One region of the Pantoea sp. LMR881 genome, then DNA from elsewhere that is predicted to be linked to it. Evidence: predicted binding sites of a transcription regulator. Region 1 holds the regulator's gene; the other holds the start of a gene.
The links. Region 1 encodes LexA, which represses DNA repair genes until DNA is damaged. Its sites were predicted from a motif close to TNCTGTATGTACATACAGNA; they were not measured.

Region 1 (3,153 bases):
CCTGACGAGCGGGTAAGCGTGGACCAACCGCCGCGAGACGCTGCCGGGCAAAGTGAATACGCGCCACGCGCGCCAGTTTTTGCGCAATGGATTGATCTGTTCCGTGCTCGGTCGCCATTCGGCGTAGCGAAACCGTGGGCGAAAAACGCACAAAGCTGTCACGTCCGTGCCAGAGCACGGCGAAAAACTTTGCACGCCATTCAGCACACGCAAATGCGGCGTGGCTTCTCCCTGAACCTCACGCCCCGGCGCGCGACCAAACATCACCGTTACCGGCAACATTTGAATGTCGAGGTCGGGATTGTTGCGATGCAGATCAAGATAATCGTGAAAGATTTTCACTGACTCGACGCTGGGCACAAAATAGGGAAACACGCGCGGGCCATCGTGAATAAAAACGTGGCGTGGCAGCAGTACCCCGTCAATCTCCAGGGAGAAAGTGGGTCGGGAAGATCGTGTTTGATACACTGCGCACGTAAAGTCAGTAAGTCGGCCTTCGAATCGTAAGGCAGAACATACATAATGGGCCGGGTAGGATCCAGACCATGTTCAGAAACAGGATCGGCCGGAATGGCCTTACTTTTTACCAAAAACGAGAGTGGTAAATTGAGTAATTTGTAATAAAGTTTACGCCAACCTGACATAGACAACATGAAGCCTCTTGTTAGCAAAGCGCCGCAAGCATACCAGAAAGTGCAGCGAAGATCTGTGGTGGTGCCAAATGCACGCAGCCCAGACATTGACGTCATTCCGTTAAAAGGGTTCCCTCAACATGGCAAATAACGCCACCGGTCTTATCAGAATTGTGAAAGCAGCCGGTTATTCCTGGCAAGGCCTGCGCGCCGCCTGGCAACATGAGGCTGCATTTCGCCAGGAAGCTATCGTTGCGCTTGTTGCTATCGGCGTGGCTTGCTGGCTGGATATCGATATTATTTCGCGCATTTTAATGATTGGAACGGTGATGTTAGTCGTCATCGTTGAGATCCTAAACAGTGCTATTGAATCGGTTGTTGACCGTATTGGCCAGGAACGTCACCCGCTTGCTGGCCGGGCAAAAGATATGGGCTCAGCGGCGGTATTGCTAAGTATCTTACTGGCGGTTTTCGTCTGGATCGCGCTGCTTTGGACACATTTGCGATAAGCTTTCCAGAAAGTGCCAACCGGCTGATTAATACCTGACTTTTGGTTTCCATTTCGCCAATACCTGTATATACTCACAGCGACTGTATAAACAACCAGGGGCGGGATGAAAGCGTTAACCAGCAGGCAGCAGCAGGTCTATGATCTGATTCGCGACCACATTAATCAAACGGGCATGCCGCCTACACGTGCAGAAATCGCTGCGCAACTGGGTTTTCGTTCACCCAACGCTGCTGAAGAGCACTTAAAAGCCTTAGCGCGTAAAGGCGTCATTGAAATTGTTTCTGGCGCATCACGTGGCATCCGTCTGTTAATGGAAGAAGAGACGTCAGAAGGCATTCCACTGATTGGTCGCGTGGCCGCCGGTGAGCCGATGCTGGCGCAAGAACATATCGAAACTCATTACAAAGTCGATCCCGGCCTGTTTAAGCCTTCAGCGGATTTCCTGCTGCGCGTTAACGGTATGTCGATGAAGGATATCGGCATCATGGATGGCGATTTGTTAGCGGTACACAAAACGCAGGATGTGCGCAACGGACAAGTGGTTGTGGCGCGTATTGACGATGAAGTTACGGTGAAACGCTGGAAAAAACAGGGTGCCATTGTGCATCTGTTGCCAGAAAATAACGAATTTGAACCCATCGTGGTTGATACACGCGCTCAGTCTTTGACCATCGAAGGTTTAGCGGTTGGCGTGGTTCGTAACGGTGAGTGGCTGTAATCCTGCTATAGCTGCTTTTGTTCGCTGGTCCTGATGCTATTCTGTCTGCCCGAATTTAGCCGCTGCTGTCTCGCCTGTTGACGCAGCGGCGTTGAGCACGGATCTGCGAATGCCATTTTTGACTACAGCCGACAAAAATCTTTGGCGGCTAGCTCTGCCAATGATCCTTTCTAATATTACTGTCCCGTTACTGGGCCTGGTTGATACAGCCGTCATTGGTCATCTTAATAGCCCGGTCTATCTCGGCGGCGTAGCTATTGGCACCACTATCACCAGCTTCCTTTTTATGCTGTTGCTTTTCCTTCGGATGAGCACCACGGGGTTAACAGCACAGGCATTCGGCGCAAATGACAAAGCAGCCCTGGCACGTGCGCTGACCCAGCCATTAATCATGGCGCTGTTGGCCGGCATAATCTTTATCTTCCTGCGCGATCCGATCTCTCTGCTCGCGACTCATCTGATGGGCGGTGATCCAGACGTGCTGGAGCAGGCCGCGCTCTTTATTCATATTCGCTGGCTCAGTGCCCCCGCAACCCTGGCAAACCTGGTGATTTTAGGCTGGTTGCTTGGTGTGCAGTATGCACGCGCACCGGTGATTTTGCTGGTGGTCGGTAATACAGTGAATATTTTACTCGATCTCTGGCTGGTGCCTGGGTTGCACTGGGGCGTAGCGGGGGCTGCAACAGCCACGGCGCTGGCAGAATATGTCACGCTGGCAGTCGGTTTAGCGATGGTCTGGCGCGTTTTGAAGCTTCGCGGTATTGATATGAATGTCATCAGACAGAGCTGGCGTGGGGATATGGGCCGCCTGCTGCGGCTTAATCGCGACATTATGTTGCGTTCGCTCATGCTGCAATCATGCTTTGCTTCCCTGACTCTGCTTGGGGCACGGATCGGGCCGGAAGTGGTAGCAGTCAACGCCGTGTTGCTGATGTTTATTACCTTCACTGCCTATGCGCTTGATGGTTTCGCTTATGCTGTTGAGGCATTTGCGGGTGAAGCGCACGGTGCGAAAGATAGCAGCAAATTATTACGTGTCTGGCGAGCAGCCTGTCGACAGGCATTGCTGGTCGCAATTATCTTTTCGCTGATATATGCCATTTTCGGTACGCAAATCGTGTCACTGCTAACGTCCATTGGCGCGTTACAGCAGATGGCGGATCGTTATCTGTTCTGGCAAATCGTTATTCCGATAGTCGGTGTAGGGTGTTATCTGCTGGATGGCATGTTTATTGGCGCAACGCGCGGTCGCGAGATGCGCAACAGCATGGCGGTAGCGGCGCTGGGATATT
Region 2 (3,153 bases), on a different contig from region 1:
AACGGTGAGCTATTTTGAGTGGGTACAGGATATGGCCAGCTATTTCTGGAGCGAAGAAGAGATCAACAATCGATCCGATAAAATCATGACCGACGCTATGGTTCACGTATGGGAAAAAGCGAAAGAAAAGGACTGTTCCCTGCGCACGGCAGCCTACATAGTAGCCTGTGAACGTATCCTTATGGCACGTAAAGACCGCGGCATTTATCCAGGCTAACTCTCTGTCATTTCTGGCGACACGGCAATTATTACCGCCAACCGCATATTATCGGTACTGTGAACCCGCCACTCTGGCGGGTTTTACCGTCTGATTTAACTCCACCCTCCTGCTGATAAGATTTCAGATCAAAAGATGCAAAAGCGTTGGCTGAAGGTTGTTGCAGCCTAACCAAACAGACGAATTGATACATGCATGGAATGTTTTTACAGCGCAATGGGTATTGATTGATCTAAAGCAATGTCCCTGCGCCTCTCAACTGCCAGTTTATGTAAACAGGTTTCCGACTACATAGCGACAGCAGGAGATAATATGACAGCAAGTAAAATCGGTTTAATGGGTGGACTGGTTGTGTGGCTGGCCTACGTTGCGTGGATGGCTCATTTTTATTCCAGCACCTTTATGCAGTTCTCTAACTTGTAGCAGCTCGCAATTGAAATCCCTCCGACTCGCAATCAGCGCAAGTTTCGGCCCACATTAACTGCCAATGAACAACAGCTCCGGCTCACATTAAGTGACAATGAATACTACTTAGAGCTGCCAGAAAAGAACTGTATTCATAAGATTGAGGTGGAGGTGCGCAGTATGCTTTATGGGATTACCCCCTCCTCAAAGCGCAAACAAAAACGCCGAAAGCATAATACTTTCGGCGTTTGGCTATCAGGCGGCTTTAACCGCTCGGACTTTTTTCGTGTTGGTCGCTGTGGCGACATCGTCATTTTCTTCGTGATCAACAGCGGAGGCAGACGGTAAAGCTTCTGGCAGCTTACTGGTGCGAAGAATATGCTGAACGGCGTCTTTTTGCTCCGCAATCAGCAGGCCCAGCGTTTCAGCCTGTGTTTCTTCTAATGCAGGTTGATGCTGTAACAGCCAGTCGGTAAAGGCTTCAGCCATATCGAGCATTTTGTCGTAGGCATCGGCCTCTTTCTTATTGGCAAACGTCATCTTCTCTTCACCCTTTCTGACGACTACAAATTTTGTTTCGACAGCCATTTTCTCGCCCTCTGATACTGTGTTTATATACAGTATAACACGATAGTTTTTGATTACCACTCGAGATTATCAGTGTATAACCCGGCATACCCCGACAACCTTGATCGAATCACCTGTTTTTCATTAGTGACTGAATAATCAAGCCAAAAAGGGATGAGTGGAATGTTTCTGCTGTAAAACATGCAAGCATCAGACGATCAGTTCTTGCAGAAAACTCGCAAGGGCCTTACGCGGATCATCCTCCTCTGACACGATCATCTCAATGCCCCATTGCCCCAGCACTTCTTTTGCCACTGGATTATTACGATTAGTAAACAGATAAGATTTTGGGCGGGCTGTGGCCAGCCCGGTGCGGCCCCACATTTTAGTCAAACGATAAAACAGCAGGCGTATGTTAAAGTCGCTAATGCTGTAACCGACAAACAATACCGAATTGCCCATCACATCATGTGTGAGTTTGATGTCCAGCGGAGAATCAAAATAGAGGCGTTCGAAGTAACTGCTTTCATCCAGCACAATCGACGTGTCATCATCGAAATCACCGTGTAACTTGATGATATGGCGCTTGTCTTCTGTCAGGGCTACTAAATCCGCCGCATTAGCTACTTTTGAATAGGGAACGCCATGCGCATCATGTGCGGCTTCCAGCCAGCGGTCATAATTGGTTGTGTAGATACGCGAAAACTGACCCTGCGTGATCATCGTGTGAATTTCAGAGGTACGAACATCAATATCTGGCCGATGCCATTCACGATCCATCCAGCTTCTTAACGGCCCAAGTGAACCTTTCTTTTGCTTGTAATACTCCGCCAGCGACAGATGCGTACCGTAAGTATTAAAAATTTCGGGGTCATAGCCCAGCTCATTGGCTAAATGAGAAATCAGTTCATGCCATTCAGGCAGGCCGAGGTTGCGCGAAATACCGGCGCCAGCGAATAAGATCAATTTTCCTGAATCATAGGCGCGTTTTAGTTCTGGTTTCATGCCACTCCCCGAGCGGTTTTCAAAAAGGTGGCGAAACGATCCAGCGCAATACGGCGCATGGATATCTCATTTTTTTATCACCCATTTCTGCAAACGTTTGACTACAGCCTTCAGGAATAAAGACGCAATCCCACTGAAATCCACGTGTACCCGCTGGTTTAGCGGCAATAGTGCCCCGAAGCTCACCAGAAAACTGATACATTTTACGGCCATCGCAATAGCCAAGTACCGTTTTGGCTGTGACTCCTGGCTATCCAGCCCTTGCACCAGCGAGGCGAAACGCTCGGCATCCAGGCGATTCCAGAATATGCGTGTCAGTCCGGCAGGCAAGCCATTCAGACCATCCAGATATAAGCCAGTATGCTCGACAAACAGAGGCCGGCCGATGATAGAAAAAGCCTTGGTCAGCTTATCGCGCACCAGTTCTAATTCGTTTTCAGTTTGAATTTCTTCGATGCGGCGGGCGACAGGTAATACCTCAACGCCCACCGGTTCAAGAATTTTGCGTACCTCTGCCAGCTTTGGCTCACTGGCAGAAAGAAATCTGATTTTCATGCTGTATCCCGTTCAGTAAGTTACCAGTTTACTGTTTTTATGATGTCGCAAGGCAGGATAAATCGCTAACGCTGGAGAGTGTAGCGCAAATCAGTACGGCGGGCGGGAAGAACCGTCGCGGATGAGCAAGGCAATGAACGACGAAACGCCCCCGGAGAGGCGTTTCGTCTTTGTACCGTTGCGCGGCGGCGCGATACGTTTATCAGAAACTATAGCTGGCAGTAACAGATACGTTGCGCGGTGCGCCGTATACAACGTCTCCTTCGAGGTTGGTATCGTACTCTTTATCGAACAGGTTATTGATGTTAGCTTGCAATGCCAGCTGTTTCGTTACCTGGTAGCGACCAAAGAGGTTAACCAGCGCATAGCTACCCTGTTCAGAATAGAAGGTTCCGTTGCCATCA

Region 2: the regulator LexA is predicted to act here: its motif matches at 1,226-1,245, upstream of O3W44_RS00905 (YebG family protein).

The regions. Positions count from the first base shown of each region.
Region 1 covers NZ_JAPVOK010000002.1:2,006,155-2,009,307, reverse strand. Annotated here, with positions in the region: partial or broken gene plsB (glycerol-3-phosphate 1-O-acyltransferase PlsB) at 1-644, opposite strand, end outside; gene O3W44_RS11260 (diacylglycerol kinase) at 773-1,141, shown strand; gene lexA (transcriptional repressor LexA) at 1,247-1,861, shown strand; gene dinF (MATE family efflux transporter DinF) at 1,971-3,153, shown strand, end outside.
Region 2 covers NZ_JAPVOK010000001.1:147,136-150,288, reverse strand. Annotated here, with positions in the region: gene O3W44_RS00910 (Glu/Leu/Phe/Val family dehydrogenase) at 1-217, shown strand, start outside; gene O3W44_RS00905 (YebG family protein) at 878-1,210, opposite strand; gene O3W44_RS00900 (SIR2 family protein) at 1,400-2,194, opposite strand; partial or broken gene O3W44_RS00895 (non-canonical purine NTP pyrophosphatase) at 2,191-2,749, opposite strand; gene fhuE (ferric-rhodotorulic acid/ferric-coprogen receptor FhuE) at 2,952-3,153, opposite strand, start outside.